Regions from separate parts of the Lacticaseibacillus jixiensis genome, predicted to be linked through region 2. Evidence: predicted binding sites of a transcription regulator. Region 2 holds the regulator's gene; each other region holds the start of a gene.
The links. Region 2 encodes LexA, which represses DNA repair genes until DNA is damaged. Its sites were predicted from a motif close to CNAACANNTGTTNG; they were not measured.
Positions count from the first base shown of each region.

Region 1: ruvA (Holliday junction branch migration protein RuvA) is a predicted target of LexA. The motif match lies at 3,368-3,381, and genes of this name have one in related genera.
Region 3: uvrC (excinuclease ABC subunit UvrC) is a predicted target of LexA. The motif match lies at 1,147-1,160, and genes of this name have one in related genera.

Region 1 is NZ_BAAFPR010000002.1:48,148-54,008, forward strand. Features, by position in the region: gene tgt (tRNA guanosine(34) transglycosylase Tgt) at 1-658, opposite strand, end outside; gene queA (tRNA preQ1(34) S-adenosylmethionine ribosyltransferase-isomerase QueA) at 677-1,711, opposite strand; gene ruvB (Holliday junction branch migration DNA helicase RuvB) at 1,727-2,734, opposite strand; gene ruvA (Holliday junction branch migration protein RuvA) at 2,769-3,353, opposite strand; gene ACGG90_RS01635 (TVP38/TMEM64 family protein) at 3,538-4,131, shown strand; gene ACGG90_RS01640 (Maf family protein) at 4,190-4,741, opposite strand; gene mutL (DNA mismatch repair endonuclease MutL) at 4,742-5,861, opposite strand, start outside.
Region 2 is NZ_BAAFPR010000008.1:89,111-94,971, forward strand. Features, by position in the region: gene ACGG90_RS07035 (AI-2E family transporter) at 1-539, shown strand, start outside; gene ACGG90_RS07040 (hypothetical protein) at 536-1,009, shown strand; gene lexA (transcriptional repressor LexA) at 1,175-1,801, shown strand; gene ACGG90_RS07050 (hypothetical protein) at 1,869-3,614, opposite strand; gene ACGG90_RS07055 (WxL protein host-binding domain-containing protein) at 3,601-4,563, opposite strand; gene ACGG90_RS07060 (WxL domain-containing protein) at 4,616-5,197, opposite strand; gene ACGG90_RS07065 (hypothetical protein) at 5,531-5,861, opposite strand, start outside.
Region 3 is NZ_BAAFPR010000001.1:165,572-171,432, reverse strand. Features, by position in the region: gene uvrC (excinuclease ABC subunit UvrC) at 1,170-2,957, shown strand; gene ACGG90_RS00790 (TMEM175 family protein) at 3,027-3,899, shown strand; gene ACGG90_RS00785 (GNAT family N-acetyltransferase) at 3,947-4,435, opposite strand; gene ACGG90_RS00780 (GNAT family N-acetyltransferase) at 4,587-5,594, shown strand; gene ACGG90_RS00775 (hypothetical protein) at 5,586-5,861, opposite strand, start outside.

The DNA of each region.
Region 1 (5,861 bases), on a different contig from region 2:
AGCCGCCAATCGAATAGCCTGGAAAATCCAATGAAACCAAATCACGAGCACTTTGTTGGCGCAGATCCTTGAAGCCGGCGCCTTGGACAATGCCAAACAGCGCTTGCCAATCCGGATTCTGATGCGCCTTTAAGCCGCGCTCGGCCCAGCGGGTGGTCCGAGCAACAGATTTCTTGACATAGTCATAACTTTCAAAAAACGGCGGGCATTCATCAAAGCTCATCATGATGTCAGGACCTAAAGCATTCTGGATGCCGATCGCCTTTTCTGGAGATAAGAACATTTTGGAGCCGTCCAGATGGTTCTTGAAATGCACGCCTTCTTCTTGAATGTCGCGCAATTCGGCCAGTGAGAACACCTGAAAACCGCCGGAATCCGTTAAGATCCCCTTGTGCCAGTTCATGAACTTGTGCAAGCCGCCTGCTTCTTCAACAATATCTTCGCCAGGCCGCAGCCAAAGGTGATAGGTATTGGCCAAGATGATGCCTGCGCCCATGGCATCAAGTTCTTCTGGCGCCATAGTCTTGACTGAAGCTAACGTGCCCACAGGCATGAACATCGGCGTGGGAAACGTGCCATGCGGCGTAATCAACTCGCCAAGCCGCGCACCGGTGTGTTTGTCAACGTGTTTGAGCCGGTACTTTACTGCTGGTTCCATTGGACCTCCTTGAATGAATCACTTATGAATAAACATTGCATCGCCAAAGCTGAAGAAACGGTAACGTTCTTGAATCGCATGCTGATACGCATTCAAGATATTCTCACGCCCAGTGAATGACGCCACCAGCATCACCAAAGTCGACTTTGGCAAGTGGAAGTTGGTAATGAACGCATCCACCACGCGCCATTGATAGCCAGGCTTAATGAAGATATCTGTCCAGCCGCTGGAAGCTTTGATCTCACCGTTAAACTTCGTGCCGACAGTTTCCAGCGTGCGGATCGAAGTGGTCCCGGTGGCGATGATGCGGCCGCCATTCTTGCGCACCTCGTTAAGCGTGTCTGCGGCCTCTTGAGAGAAGCGGTAGAATTCGCTGTGCATCTTGTGATCTTCGATGTTGTCGACTGTCACTGGCCGGAAAGTCCCCAAGCCGACATGCAAGGTCAAATAAACCAGCTTAGCGCCTTTATCTTGGGCCTTTTGCAACAGTTCTTCAGTCCAATGCAACCCGGCAGTTGGGGCCGCAGCGGAGCCAACTTCTTTGGCATATACGGTTTGATACATTTCAGGATCGTCAAGCTTGGCTTTGATGTAAGGCGGCAGCGGGGTTTCGCCGAGTTTGTCTAAGATCTCCATGAAGATGCCATCATAATGGAATTCAATGATCCGGCCGCCATGATCCAATTCTTCAGTGACGGTGGCTTTAAGCAGCCCGTCGCCAAAATCGATTTCAGCTCCTACTGGCGCCTTGCGCGCCGGCTTCATCAAAGTTTCCCACTTGTCGCCTTCCGTGTTGTGCAACAGCAAGACTTCCATATGGGCGCCAGTATCAGGCTTGACGCCATACAACCGCGCCGGCATCACGCGCGTATCGTTCATCACGATCGCATCGCCTGGTTGGATATAGTCCAAGATGTCATAGAAGTGCTTGTCTTCCATGGCCCCAGTTTCGGCGTTGAGCACAAGCATCCGGCTGGCGTCGCGTTCTTTCAGCGGGGTTTGGGCGATCAATTCATGAGGCAGGTCATAGTCAAAATCTTCAGTGGTTAGCAATGTTTATCCTTCCAATCATTTCTTTATTTGATAAGGCATGTGCATGTGGTTAAAGCCGGCTTCAGTCACCATCCGCCCACGCGGCGTGCGCTTGAGGTAACCGATTTGAAGCAAGTAAGGTTCATACATTTCTTCGATGGTGGCTGTTTCTTCGCCGATATTAGCGGCGATGGTCGATAGACCCACCGGTCCGCCATCATAGTTGCGGATCATCATCATCAATAGCTTGCGATCAACTGGATCTAAGCCTTGTTCATCAACCGCCAGTTGATCTAAGGCATCATCGACAAGCGCCGGGGCAATGGTTTGCACATCTGCCACCGCCGCAAAGTCGCGAATGCGCTTCAACAAGCGATTGGCGATCCGCGGCGTACCGCGCGAACGCGACGCTAAGGCATGGGCGCTTTCAACTGGCAATTGCATGTTGAAGATCGCCGCCGAACGCAACACGATCTCAGAAAGCTCTGCTTTAGTATAATACGCCATATGCAAGCTGATGCCAAAGCGATCCCGCAACGGCGCAGACAGCATCCCTGCGCGCGTTGTGGCTCCGATCAAGGTAAATGGCGGCAAAGGAAAATGCACGGGATGCGCAGTTGGCCCTTGACCTACCACGATATCAATATAGAAGTCTTCCATCGCTGAGTACAGCATTTCTTCAACAATTTTCGGCAGCCGGTGGATCTCGTCGATAAACAAGACATCCCCTGGCTGCAGCTCGTTTAATAATGCCACCAAGTCGCCAGGCTTTTCAATCGCCGGGCCGCTGGTGGTGCGAATGTTGACATGCAATTCATTGGCAATCACTAAAGCCAAGGTGGTTTTGCCTAAACCAGGCGGACCGTATAACAGCACATGATCCATCGCTTCTTCGCGAATCAGTGAGGCTTTGATCGCCACTGCCAATTGATTCTTCACCTGACTTTGGCCGATATAGCTGGCCAAGCGCTGTGGGCGCAAGCTGCGTTCGATGGGATCTTCTTGCGGATCAGCTCCGCTATCCACGATACGTTCTTCTGCCATCTGCGGCCCTCCTTCTTGCGTGATTTCAACCAAACTACTTGGCAAGCAGCGTCAACCCCAAGCGCATATACGCGTCAGTGGTTTTATTGGCACTGGCTTGCAGCTTGGGTATCAACTTGTCGACGACTTTTTGCGGATACCCCAGCGCCACTAACGCCGCCACAGCATCAGCCAGTTGCGGGTCATCAGCAGTTGCTGGCATTGCTTCTTGAAACAGCGGCCCGACAGTGTCGATCTTGCCTTTGAGATCCAAGATGATCTGTTGGGCAGTTTTCTTGCCGATGCCAGGAAACTTGGTCAAGAAATGGACATCATCTTGGGCGATGGCGTTGGCCAAGCCGTCAGTGTTGGCGTTGGCCAAGATCGCCAAAGCAGACTTGGGCCCAATGCCGGTGACAGTCAGCAACTGATTGAACGTCTGCTTGTCTTGAGCCGTGGCAAAACCGTACAAGGCCTGGTCATTGTCGCGAATGATCAGCTGCACATAAACCGTTAAGTCGCTGCCTTCTTCATATTGGTATGGATTGGCCACCAACAGCCGATAGCCAATGCCATTAACGTTGATCACGATGTAGCTGGGGGTGATGGTACTCACTCGCCCTTGCATAAATTCGTACATGGGATTCCTTTCTAAAAACACGTGTTCGCACCATTTTACCATAACAGCAGGTGAAGTTCACACCACCGCATCGCCTCAGGTGACAAAACTGTCACCTCATAACTGCCAAAATCAGACTTGCGGCGCATGACTGGCCATGACTTGGCGACTAAACTTAAGTTATTCCGATCAAGGTGGTGATGACATGGAGGCGCGGACCTCGCACAAGTTGATCAACTGGACCACCGTAGCCGTATTAGGCGGCTGCGTGGCCTTGTGCATCTATTGGTGGCACCTCGGGGTCTTTCACGACTTGGCAACGCTGCAGCAGTACCTCGCCGCTAGCGGAATGCTGGGCCCGCTGATCTTCATCGCCATTCAAATCATCCAAGTGGTGATCCCAGTCATTCCTGGCGGCTTGTCCACCGCAGCCGGCGTGTTGTTGTTCGGGCCATGGGCCGGTTTTGCCTATAATTACATCGGTATTGTGATCGGCTCGATCCTAAACTTCTGGCTGGCACGGCATTATGGCCTGGCGTTCATTGAACATGTGGTGCCAACGCGCACCTGCCGCAAATATTTGGCCTGCACCAAGAATCAAACCAAGTTCGACTGGTTCTTTGCTTTAGCCATCATCGCGCCAGTGGCGCCAGATGATGTGTTGTGTTTAATGGCTGGTTTGACCAAAATGTCGTTCAAGCGTTTCTTGTTGATCATCATCTTCGGCAAGCCTGTCACCATTGCGGTGTACTCCTACGCCTTGATCACCGGCGCCACTTGGCTAACGCATTTTTTCTAAAATCACACCAAAGACCTGTGAAACACGGTTGGGGGTTTTTACAGGTCTTTTAATCTGCTTAGTGACGTCGCAGCATGCGATAAAGCGTGCTGATTGGTAAGCCCATCACATTGTAATAGTCGCCGACAATACCTTTGATCAACAGTGCGCCTTGGCCTTGGATCCCGTAAGCGCCGGCTTTATCAGTATATTCGCCTTGATCTAAATACCGCTGAATCAAGCCGTCGCCCAGCGGCCAGAATTCAACCGCTGTCGTCACGGTGGTTTGTTGTTCAAAGCCGTCTGCCCAATGCACCACCACGCCGGTGTGAACATGATGTACCTGCCCGCTTAATTGGGTCAACATGGCTTGGGCCGCTAAACGATCAGCAGGCTTGCCTAACAGCCGCCCTTCATAAGCGACCATTGTGTCTGCGGCGATCACCGTAGCATCAGGGTAAACTTGCGCCACGGCTTGCGCTTTGGCCTGCGCTAAGCTTTGCACATAATCGGCTGGGGCAAGCAGCGGCAAGGCCCGCTCGTCGATATCGGCTTTGTGAGTGGTGAAATCTTTGGTGATGCGCGCCAGTAATTCTTGGCGGCGCGGAGACTGGCTGGCTAAGACAAGCATCTAGAAATCCTCCGTGGTGTGACTGTCTTGGATCCGCTTGAACATTTTCTCCAAATCGGTGTTGCTAAAATGCACCAGCACCGGCCGACCGTGAGGACAGTTAAAGGGATTCTCACATGCCGCTAAATGTTGCAGCAGCGCTTGGGCTTGTTGGTCATCGAGATGATGGTTGGCTTTGATCGCACGCTTGCAAGACATCATGATCGCCGTTTTCTCGCGGAACTGCGCCACTGTGATGTGCCCGTCGCGCAACACCCAATCGATCATTTCGCGCAAAGTGTCTTCTTCTTGGCCGGCTTTGAACCAAGTCGGGTGCTGATGGACGATGTAAGTGTTTTGCCCAAATTCTTCCAAATGCAGCCCCACGCTTTGTAAGACCGCTTGATGCGCTTGGATCACCAACGCGTCGCTAGCCGGATAATCCAACACGATCGGCACCAACAAGCGCTGTTGCGCCGCTGAAACTTCGCCGATCTTTTGGCGATAATACTCGTAATTGACGCGCTCTTGGGCGGCGTGTTGATCCAGCAAATAAAAGCCATCTGGATCTTCCGCCAACAAATACGTGCCATGCAATTGGCCCAAATACGTTAACTCCGGAAAGCGTGCAGCAGGCTCTGGCCGTGAAAGATCCACTGGCGCTTCTGCTGGCGCAGCGGCTTGCGCTGTCGGCCCGTATTTGGCATCCCACGCCATCAAATGCTTAGGATCATCAAAAATCGGAGTGCCAGCCAATTCCGCCAGCGACTTGCCGTAATCTGCCGCTGGCGCTTGCGGTTGTACAGGTGCGGCTGGCGCTTGCGGCGCAGGTTCTTGTACTTGCGCCGGGTGGCTGGCGACATTGAGGGTTTCAGCGAGCTGTTGCATATCGACGGGCTGGCGCTGGCGCAAGTTGTGCAGCGCTTCTGGGATCAAGTTCTCGCTAGCCAAGCGTTCGCGAATGCTGTCGCTTAGCAATTGCGCCAGTTGGCTTTCTTTGCTTAAGCGCACTTCTTGTTTGGTGGGGTGAACGTTGACATCAACCAACAGCGGATCCATGGCGATATCGATCACCGCAATGGGATAGCGCCCCACCATCAGCTTTGAGCCGTACCCAGCGATGATTGCCTTGGTCAGTTGA
Region 2 (5,861 bases):
TGTTTCCTATCAAATTGCGTGACAGTTTAGCTTCGATGCTGGCGGAGATGAATCAGAAAGTCGGCTCGTATGTGCAAGGCCAGCTTACCGTGGCCATGGCCGTGGCGATTATCTTCATGACGGGCTTTTCGGTGATCGGGTTGAAGTTTGCGTTGGTGTTGGGGCTGATCGCGGGGCCATTGAATTTGATCCCATATTTCGGATCGGCGTTGGCGATGATCCCGGCGTTGATCGTTGGGGCAATGAGCGGCCCGTCGATGCTGATCGCGGTGATCGTGACATTCTTCATTGAATGGCTGATCGAAACCCAGGTGTTATCGCCGTTGGTGATGGGTTCGAAGTTGGCGATGCATCCGGTGACCATTGTGATCGTGTTGCTGACAGCCGGTAATTTATTCGGCTTGGCCGGGGTGATCTTAGGCATTCCCGGCTTTGCCGTCTTGAAAATCGTCGTGACGCGCTTCTTCTCCTGGTATCGCCAGGCGTCTGGGCTGTATAATGAAGAAACTGATGTACCGCAGGAAAGGAATCTATCATGATCGAACTCTTATTTCTTATTTCAGATATCGCCTTGCTGAGCATGGGTGGCTATGTCATCTACTGGCAAAGCAAGATCGACATGCGCGGCGGGTATTCCATGTTTCAAGTGTTCTTCGCGGCCTTGCTTGGTTCAGTGTTTGTTTCAAGCGGCAGTGATCACTTGTTGTATATCGTGTTTGCTGCCGGAACGATCACGTTGGTCTTGATGGCTGGCAATTCAGGGATCACCCCAACGCGCGTGATCGCCACTGGGGTGTTCTCGCGCGTGATCCCCTACACCAAACTTTCAGGCATCACCTTGACGCCGTTAGAAATGCCGAATGGCCGGCAAATGGTGCTGGCGATTTTCAGCTTGAACCCGCGGCGGTTCGTTCGATTGACTTTCCGCACTGATTTAGAAACGATGATCAGCACTTTGCGCCCGCGGGTGCCGCAAAGTGTCGAAATTGCCATTCAACATGTGCAATGATGGCTTGGCGATGTGAGTGAGCGCAAGACGACGGTTACCGCCGCAGGATGCACGGCGTAAGCTGCAGATTTTGCTTGCAAACGGGTGTTTGTTTTGGTAATCTTAAGGTAATCACAGGCCAAACAAATTTTTGGCTTTCCCCAGATACGAAAGGAGTGGGCGACTTTGCGCACCACAGTTAATGAGACACGTTTCAAACAAATCTTAGAGACGATCTACCATACCACTAAGGAGCGAAGTTTCCCGCCAACTGTGCGTGAAATCGGCGCGGCAGTGGGGTTATCCAGTTCCAGTACGGTGGCATCTTATCTTAAGCGGATGGAAGATGCCGGCTTGATCGCAAAGGACCCTGCCAAGCCGCGGACGTTGTTGTTGACGCCTGCCGGGCGTGAATACATTGGCGTCGGCGAAGATGGGATCCCGATCGTCGGTACGGTTGCTGCCGGCGTGCCGATTACCGCGGTGCAGAATATTGATGATTACTTCCCAGTGCCAGACGATTTGGCCTATGATGCCGAAGATTTGTTCATGTTGCGGGTTTCAGGCAATTCCATGATCAAGATGGGCATCTTAGATGGTGATCAGATCATCGTCAAGAAGCAGCAAACTGCTGAGAACGGGCAAGTGATCGTGGCCATGACCGAAGAGTCTGAAGCCACCGTCAAGCGCTTCTATAAGGAAGACGGGCGCGTGCGGCTGCATCCTGAAAATGACGACATGGCGGATATGTACTTTGATACCGTCACGATTTTAGGGGTCGTGGTCAGCTTGTATCGCCCAGTACTTGAATAGCTCAATTAAAAGCGCTGCACCACAATTTTTTCAACAAATTGTGGTGCAGCGCTTTTTTGAGGTTGGTTTACGACAGTGGCGCACTAGGGAACGTTTGCGTTAAGGTCCATGTGATCGTGGCTTGTTGGGAATCGGTGCTGGTGATCACTGGTTTGGGGGTAAGTGTTGCTTGCGGATGGGATATTGATAAGCCAGCGCTGCCGCCAGTCGCCAAAATTGTCGGGGTGCTAGACAGTTGTTTGTTGAAGTCATTCAAAGTCAAAGCGAATGGAAAATCCGTTGGCGATAGCGCCGCTGTTAACTGCCAGCTGCCGTTTGTGCGCGTGTCTTCAACGATCAAGCTGCCACTGGCCGAAACGGTTTTGGTGAGATGATCGTAAAGCTCCAACGCCGAATACTGCCACGCAAAAGCTGTCGGGACCTGCTTCAGCGCCAAGGTGCCTAAAGGCGGCGAAATGGCGATCGACGCGAAATTCGTATACAGCGAGTTGCCGCCTGACACCGGATCGAGTTTCAGTCGGATGGCTTTGGGGGTCGCGCTGGCCATCATGGCCTGCAGCAAGCCGCCGGTTTTGCTGATGGTAAAAGCCACGGCGAAGTCAGTGAGCTTAGCGGTTTCGCCTTCAGCGTTTTGCACATCGCCGAAGTTGTTCAGCGACAAAATATTGTTGAGGTTAGCCTGCATACTGCCATCAGCGGCGCGATACGTGTCAACCAGCTCCCAGTGATAACGCCAATTACCAGGCGGCAAGTTCATTAAGCTTAAACTCGCCGGGGCGAAGTGTAAACCACTGGCAGGGATATTGTCGTATGGGCCGGCATAAGCCTGCAGCCCGCCGAGCCAAATCGTCTTGGTGGTAGTGATCTTGCCGGCTTGCGCGGCCATGACGCGACTGAAGCCTGGGTTATTGATATTGGTGTTGACCAAATTGTCAGGCGGCGCCGTTAACGTGGCTGTATTGTCAGTCGCAGCAGTGAGGCTGAAGCCGCTTGCCGGCAGCCATTTGATCGGGTCAGTCGCCTCTAGCGGTGTAATGGTCGCTTTGATCGGGACTTGTTGGCCATATAGCATGTGTTGCGGGGTGTTCAGCGTTAAGCTGGTGGCTGAAGTGGTTGCCGCAAACCAATTGAGCCTGGAAGCGACTGGGCGGTGAGGATCTTCGCGATCATAAACAGTTGAAGCGTTGTATTGATAAGCATACCAACCAGAATGATCTGGGACATAGCGAAATTCGGCTAGGGCATGCAAGGTCCAGCCGTCTTCATAACGCGAGTCAACGGTTTGGTTAAACACTGTGGTGGCAGTGTATTGGCCATTGGCTTGGGCACTGACTTGCCAAATCCGCAAGGTCAACTTCGGCAAGATCGCGTATTCGCCAAAGCCGAGGTGGTAGCGCAAGTAGAACTCATGCGCCGTTTTGCTAGCCATCGTAAAAGGCGCAGCGGCAAACGTGTCAGCGTCAAAGCCGCCGATGGGGCCATCGCCGATGATCGTTTCTTGCAGCGGTTTGGTGTCCCATTGCGCGACTTTGACAGTATTCAAGTCTGGCAGCACGGCGGCTTTAAGCGGCGCAGCCGGTGTCAGCCAAAGTCCCATCAGCGCACAAGCAACCAGTGCCAGCAGCTTCTTACACCCGGCGCACCATGCCACCAAAGCCAACACGCCTAAACCTAAGCCGCCGATGCTTGGCTGCGCTGTACTATTGGTATGCGGCAAAGCCGGTTGAGTCGGCGTAGCGATCACAGCCGGTGCCACTGGCGCAGGGTCTGTGACGACGCGCAAGCACAGCGTGGAATGGTCAATTTGCGTCATGCTTGGCCCTCCTTTGCTGCCACAACAGCCACCCGATCACCCCAAGCAAACTGATGACCAAGCCGATCAGCGCATATACCCACCAAGCCAATGCAACAGCAGGCTGGGCCATGTCAGTGCGGCTGGCTTGAGCGGCAGTGATGGTGAAGTGGTCAGTCAGGTGATAATGTTGTTTGCCAGACGTTAAGTCAATCACCAAGGTGTACGTGCCGGCAGTCAAGGCTTTAGTCACCGGAAGCCGCAGCGGCATGATCGCATTAGGCGCCATTTGCGCATTCTTGATCGTGGCTGAGGCTAAGGTTTGCTTGGCGCTGTTTTGTAAGGTGCTGTGGATCGTGATGCCGCCAAATAAGCGAGCCGTGTGGCTGGCTAAGTCTGCTGTGACATTGCGCTGGCTTAATTTGGTGTTGCTTAGCGTTAATTTGGGGCGGCTTTCATCAACATGGGCAATAGTCAGATGCAAAGGGGTTGCCAAGACGAAACGGTTTTGAAGCCCGCTTTGCTTGCCTGCGGCGGGGATGGCTGCGACGCTTAAGGCCCCGAGGCGTTCGCCATACCAGGAGGTTTGCGGCACGCGCAAAGTTACTTGCACTGTTTTGCTGGCGTGTGCGGCGACTGAGACGGTTTGTTTAAGCGGCGTTGCCATACTCGCCAACGTAGGTCCGGTGGTGGCAGTCAAGTTAGCGCCTGGCGTATACAGCAATTGACCGCTGCTGGACACGCCGGCATCAATGATATTGACATTAAATCGTTGCGTTGCAGCTGCGGTATTGTGAATGGTGGCGGTCAAAGTTGTTTGGGTTTGCGGCTGCAGGCGGTATTGATAATAGCCTGCAGCACTGGAGCCGGTGGTGTTGGGGGTGACGGTGAATTCAGCACCGGCGGCAGCAACCGGTGTCGGGGCGATCCAGAAGAGACAAAACAACACAGCCAGTAATCCGCGTTTCAAGTGAAAGGCTCCTTTATCTAAAAAAAACCGGACGCATGCGTCCGGCAGAAACTTACAGTGCAGGCGCAGGAGAGGTTTGCGCATTAAGCGTCCAAGTGAGATCAGCGGTGTATAAGTCGCCATTCTTCACTTGGGCATCAGGCGTTGCCGCTTGGTTCAAATCGGCGCTGATGGTGCCAGCTGCTTGAGTCAAGGTACCGCGCTTGTTCGTGCTGGCCAAGCTGAGGGTTTGGCCGTTAGAAGTCAGCTCACCAGCTAAGGCCAAAGTGGCGTCTTGCGGGGTGTGCAGGCTTAAAGTGCTGGTCGCAAGGGTGTTGTTGGCGCCGGCGGTAAATTGACCTAACTTGATGGTCAAATTCCAGCCTTCTGGGATATCCAATGGTCGGCCATCGATAATCTTTAAATCGCCGCTGGCTGCAATGGCATTCTTGGTGAAGCCATTGTAAATCGATAACGCGGTGACTGCTTTGAAATCGAAACTCGGCACAGAGGCGAGTTGTAATTGGCCGGCTTGGGGATCATCGACGATCGTTACGGTTGCCGTGGAATCTTTTGCTTCGGCTGCTGCGGGGGTAGCGGCATAGGCGGTTACGGCAAGCGCTAAGGCGCCAGCTGCGATCAGGAAATGCTTCATTCAGTTGTCCTCCGTTAAGTTGAGTGCTATTGATCTTAATGTAAGCATAGTGTAACAGATAAGATACATTTCGACAAGCCGCCAATGTAAAAACAATATATTAACAATTACATTGAGATAATATTTATATAAATCAGTTATATTATGTCGGAAAAGCTGTCATCTCACTTGTTCTGCCGCGCCCAGTAGGCATGCCATTAGGCACATCGTCGCGAGACATTTTACCACGCCAGTCACACAAAAGGCTCTGCACCGCGATTCAGGACGAATCGTGGTGCAGAGCCTTTTGTGTGACTGGGCGCACCCGCTTTGAGTTCAGGTTGGCCGTTGGACTTAAGGCGCTGAGACGGCGTTTAAGTCGTCATGTTTGACGCGTTTGTAACGCGGCCCATTGGGTAATTGTTGGATCAAGGTATTCGATATTTTCTTAAATTGCACCTGGTTGCTGGCTGCGTTGGCTTGTGCAGTACCTTGAATGGTGTAAGTCATGCCTGACACCGTCAGCGTGGCCTCAAAGATCCCTGCTTGAGTCGTGGCGAAATCTGCGCCGGCTTGGCTGGCTTGACGATCCATGAAGTAGCCAGATGTTGAGGCGGTGAACACCAGGCCTTGGCTGTGGTCACTGACGTTGACAAAGGCGTGGCCGCTTAAGTCATCTGCGGAA
Region 3 (5,861 bases), on a different contig from region 2:
ATTAGATAGAATCGTGTTGCGTTAAGAATTGTTTACGTTAATGCTATGGCAAGCACGGTTAAAGTCATGGTCGCTGACGCGGAAGAATACAGGCAACAAAAAGGTCATCATCATGTTCAAGCAAAAAGTCATCATTTCGACAATTGAAATTTCGCCAACGGATGCAATCCAAACGGTGCAAACCGCGTACCGGCTACAAACATGCAAGCCGGTCATTGGGAAAGCACCTATGTGTGCAACCAGCTGGCGCGGCAAATCTGCAGTGATCCGTAGGGGCAAATTTGCCATTGCAAAAAGTTTGTGCAATTCTCAGGACCATGCTATATTATCCTTGCAACCTGCAGTGGGGTGCTGAGACCGGCAAAGTACAAGTTGGTCTGTTCCCGGCATCCCTACACGAGCTGATCTGAGGGTGTCATGTGTAACGGCATGCACCGCGGCTCGTGCGTTCAAAGCGCCAGAGCGCCATGAAGCCCAATGTCCGTAGTCTTGGGCAATGCCAGGACGTTATCAGATTGCACCACGACCACCCCAGCGCACGTAGGCTTACGGCGCTGGGTACTTAATTGAATATACCAGAGCGGAGCAGCCCGCTTTTAGCGGTGGATATAAGGCGAGATGACGTAAAGGCGCTCTTTGCCTTGGCGGCGTCACGACTTATATCACGCCGCGGTGGGCTGCGCAGCTCGACGAAACCAGAGCGAAGCAAAGCGCATTTAGCGATGTGTATAAGACAGCCTGAGTCAATGGCGGTCTTGGCCATGGACTCGGGCTGGCTTATACGCAATCGCGTTGCTTTGCGCAGCTCGACGAGGCCAGAGCGAAGTGGCGCGCTTTTAGCGGGTCGGGTAGCCTAGCCATTGTGCGTGAGGCGGTCTTGGCCTCAAGTGCAATGGCGTAGCTAGCCGCACCCGCGTTGCGTCACGCAGCTCGACGAAACCCAACAGGCAGAGCTAAACATAGCCTGTTGCGATAAATTTTCACGACGGCGAATACGCTGATCGTGTATTTGTCGTGTCTGCTGCAAGACCCACGAGCGAAATCAGTTCCAGCAAACCTTGATTGCAATCTCAAGGCTTGCTGGGATTTTTATGCCAATGGCGGATAAGTTGCACGCATGGGGCAAGTTGCGTACAATATATGTAGCAAACAAACATTCGGAGGCACGCATGGCATCAGAACATATTGAACACAAACTCGCACTGTTGCCGGATTTGCCTGGCAGCTACCAGATGAAAGATCTCAACGGCAAGATCATTTATGTCGGCAAGGCCAAGAACTTGAAGAATCGGGTGCGGTCGTACTTTAAATCTGCGCACACCGGTAAAACCGCGCAGTTGGTGGCCAACATCGCTGATTTCGATTATATCGTCACATCCAGCGACAAGGAAGCGTTCTTGCTTGAAATCACCTTGATCCAGAAGTGGCAGCCTTATTACAACATCAAGCTTAAGAAAGGTACCGGCTATCCTTACATCAAGATCACCAACGAACGTGATCCGAAGATGGAAATCACCGGCGACATCAAGAAAGACGGGGCGTATTATTTTGGCCCGTATCCGAATGTCTACGCCGCTCAAGAAACGATGCATTTTCTCCAGAAGGTTTATCCGCTGCGGCGCTGCAACGGTTATCAAGGCCGGCCGTGTTTGTATTATCACATGGGCCAATGCCTGGGCGCGTGCTGGCGGGAAGTCCCTGAAGCAGAATACGCCAAGCAAATCGCCAAGATCAAGAGCTTCTTGGATGGCAATACCACCAAAGTCGTTAAGCAGCTGAACGCGCGCATGAACAAGGCGGCGCAAGACTTGGAGTTTGAACGCGCCGCAGAGTTGCGTGATCAGTTGAAATACATCGACATCACTGTCGAGAAGCAGAAGATCATTTCCAACGACAAGACGCAGCGCGACATTTTCAACTTCTATATGGATAAAGGCTGGATCTCCATTCAGGTGTTCTTCATTCGCCAAGCGCGGCTGATGAAGCGCGAAAGCCGGCTGTTTGCCATCACCGATTCGGCGGATGAAGAATTCGAGTCCTTCATCTTGCAGTTCTACCAGCGCAAGAACAACGTCCATCCTAAAGAAGTGCTGGTACCAGGCGGGTTGGATAATGACTTGTTGGAACAAGTCTTGGGCATTCCGGTGCGCACCCCGCAGCGCGGTGAGAAGAAATCACTGCTGGACTTGGCGCACAAGAACGCCCAGCTGAAGCTGGAAGAGAAATTCCGCTTGTTGGAGTTGGATAATCGCACGACCATCGGTGCCAACAACGAGATTTTCGACGCGTTGGGCTTGCCGCATGGGCACGTGATGGAAGCTTTCGACCACAGTCATATTCAAGGCACCAATCCGGTCAGCGCAATGGTGCAATTCGTCGACGGGCAAGCGGAGAAAACCAACTACCGCAAGTACAAGCTGGCTGAAGATGAAGGCGAACACTCTGCCAATGAAGATGCCAATACCAGAGAAGTGATCAGACGCCGCTACACGCGCTTGCTTAAAGAACATGCGGCGCTGCCGGATCTGATCTTGATGGATGGCGGCGCGATCGAAATGAACGCGGCAAAAGACGTCTTGGAGAATGAATTGAACCTCGATATTCCTGTGGCCGGCATGGTGAAGAACAACAAGCACAAAACGGCGGCGTTGTTGTTTGGCGATAGCGACCAGCCGCGCGAGCTTGACCCTAAATCGCAAGGCTTCTATTTGCTGGAACGCATTCAAGATGAAGTGCACCGCTTTGCCATTACCTTCCATCGCCAGCTGCGCAACAAGAATTCACTGGCCAGCCGCCTGGAAACCATTCAAGGCGTGGGGCCGCGCACGCGGGTGAAGTTGTTGAAGGAATTCAAGACGCTCAATCACATCAAAGCAGCCAGCTTAGAAGACATTCAAGCGCTAGGCATTTCCAAGGCCGTCGCCCAAGCGGTGAAAGTGTCGCTGCAAGCTGAATAAATTGTCTTGATTTGCGCAACAGACAGCTGGCGTGTACAATAACGTCATTCTATAGAAATCAGGAGCGTTATGCAGAAACTAAAGAATCGCTTGGATGCCTTCTCTGACGCGATCATCGCCGTGGTCATCACGGTGATGGTGTTGGACATCCCCCCGGTGCTCAAGGACTCACTGACCAATTATGGCGTGATGGGCAAGCACATTGGGATCTACTTGATCAGTTTCATCTTTGTGGCCAACATGTGGTACCAGCACGCCACGGTTTTTGACGAAATTGAGACCATGACTTATCGCATCTTGATCGGCGACTTCATCTTCTTGGCTTGCTTATCGATGATGCCGCTGTTTACCAACATGATGACCGTCAATACCACCCGTGTCACGGTGATGTTATATGGGACCTTGCAGTTTGTGGTGAATATGCTGTTTCGCATCTTGTCCAAGGCCATCATTCATCTCAAATACACCGATAAGCAAGCGATGCAGAAGGTTTACACCAAGATCTACGGCAACGCCAATCACATCTTAGGCGCCTTGGCGGTGTGGGATATCGTGGTAGCGTGGTTCTTCCCGCATGTGGCATTGGTGTTCTACTTGGCTTATCCGATCTTGACGTTCTTCTTGAACGCCCAAGCGCGCCAGGAAATGTATGACGTTGAAGAATTGCCTGCAGACGAGCAGGCCGATGTGGCAACTTTCAACACCAGTGAGTTGAAAGACTTCCGCAAGGCGCAACAAGCGATCATGACGCAACCGCCTGACACTGGCAAGCCGGCAGCTGATCGGCCAAGTTGGCTGGATCACAATGTCGATTCCCGCAAGCGTCAACGCCTGTTGCAACGATACAGCCGCGCCACACCAGAGCAGCAAGCGCAGCTGCAGCGGTGGTTTATGCAGCGCCGCCAGAACGGGTTTGATCCGCATCACAACCAGCGCAAATAAAAAAACCAGGTGTTGTTGTCCCAATGAGGGTCGCAACACTTGGTTTTTTATTTGCGCGGCAAGTCTTTGTTCATCAACAATTCGTCATGGATCGGAATATCATACGCGCCGATTTCCGGCACGCTGGGTTTAAGCAGGCGGTCGTTATCGACTGAACCGCGGATCACCTTGGCGAAGCGATAGCCGTGTTTCTGGTAGAAGCGCATCGAATCCAGATTGTCATTGGTGGTGGTGACCACCATTTTGGTCAACCCAGTGGCTTGTGCGCGGGATTCGGCGGCGGCCATTAACTTGGTGCCGATGCCGAGGTTTGGGCGCGTGGAGTTCAACGAGACGATTTCCATGGCGTTGCCGTGCACGGTGTAAGTGACCAAGCCGACAACTTCATTGGTGTCAGTGACGGCAACGATGCCGTTGAGGTCGGCCAAATGGTATTCGCCACTGGAAACGACCATGGTTTCAGATTGCCAATGGTCCTTGAAGAAGGCCTTGGCTTGCTCGGCCCAAGCGTCCATTGATTCGTAGCGAATATTCATTAATTTTACCTCCAAAAAAAGCGTTAGGATCAGTATAGCATAGTGCCTGGCCACGCTGGGAGCTGTCATTAAAGCGTAATTCACCGCGCAGCGCTTGTCAGCTCAAGCTTGCGGTGCTAGGATGAAAATACTATGAAAAGTTGGTGATAGCATGTCTCATCCAGATTCCACCGCGCGCATTCGCTTTAGTGAATGGCGAGCGACTGACCACGCCTTAGCGCAACAATTATGGGGCGATAAGCGCGTGACGCGCTACATATCCATGCCCAATGTCGGTTATACCCAAGCGATGATCGATAACCGCTTGGCTTTAGAAATCACTTCCCAGCAAGCTGATGGGGTGCAATACTGGCCGATGTACGCGCTAAGCGGCGAGCTGATCGGGGTGTGCGGCTTACAAATACGCGAGCGGCAGACATATGAATTAGGCTACCATTTGCGTCCGGCCTATTGGGGCGCAGGCTATGCCACCGAAGCTGCCCGCGCAGTGGTGGCTTATGCGCGCACGAAAACCGATGCTGTGGCGTTAGTGGCTCGGCACCATCCGGATAACTGGCCATCCAAGCATATCTTGTGTGATAAATTAGGCTTTGAATATTCCCATCATGAAGTCTATCCGCCAACTGGTTTGGTCACACCTTCTTATGTGTTGCCGTTGACCCATCCGCAACCGACTGCCCGCTTGCATTATGGCAATTGGCAAGCTGGTCAATTGGCCCAAGCCCACTACTTATGGGGCAATCGGCAGGTGACGGCGATGATCAGCAAAGCCGGCTTTAGTCAAGCTGATATCAAAGCACGCTTGGCTGCAGAATGTGCGTCACAACAAGCGCATGGTGTGCAATATTGGCCGATTTATCAAACCGATGGGGCGCTGGTCGGTGTGTGCGGGCTGCATGCGCGCAAAGCCGGCTGTTATGAGCTGGGTTATCATTTGCTGCCGCAGTTTTGGCAGCAAGGCTACGCCACTGAAGCAGCCCGCGGGGTGATCCGCTTTGCCCAACAAGTCTTGCAGGCACCGGCGTTGATCGCCGGGCACAATCCTGAGAATCTCGCTTCTAAGCACGTGCTTGAAAAAGTCGGCTTCTATTACACGCACAAAGTGGTTTACGCGCCGACTGGTAAGCTGTCGCCGCAGTATCGGCTGGATTTAGGCTAAGCCAAATTGTTCAGCCAACAACAAACCAATCAAGATGATCTCGATAACTGCTTCGATCGATAAGGCGCCCCAGCCGCGTTGTGGATGGGGGGTGGTGCGCCATAGCTGCCACTCGTTGCCAATAATGATTGCCGGAACCAAGATCAGCAACATTTTACCAGTGGTTGGCGTTTGCCCACCGCGGCTGGTGACGCTCATCTTGATCGCCGCTTCCGGCAGCCACAATAAGTACGCGCCAAAAATCAGCCATGCCAACTCTGATAGGCG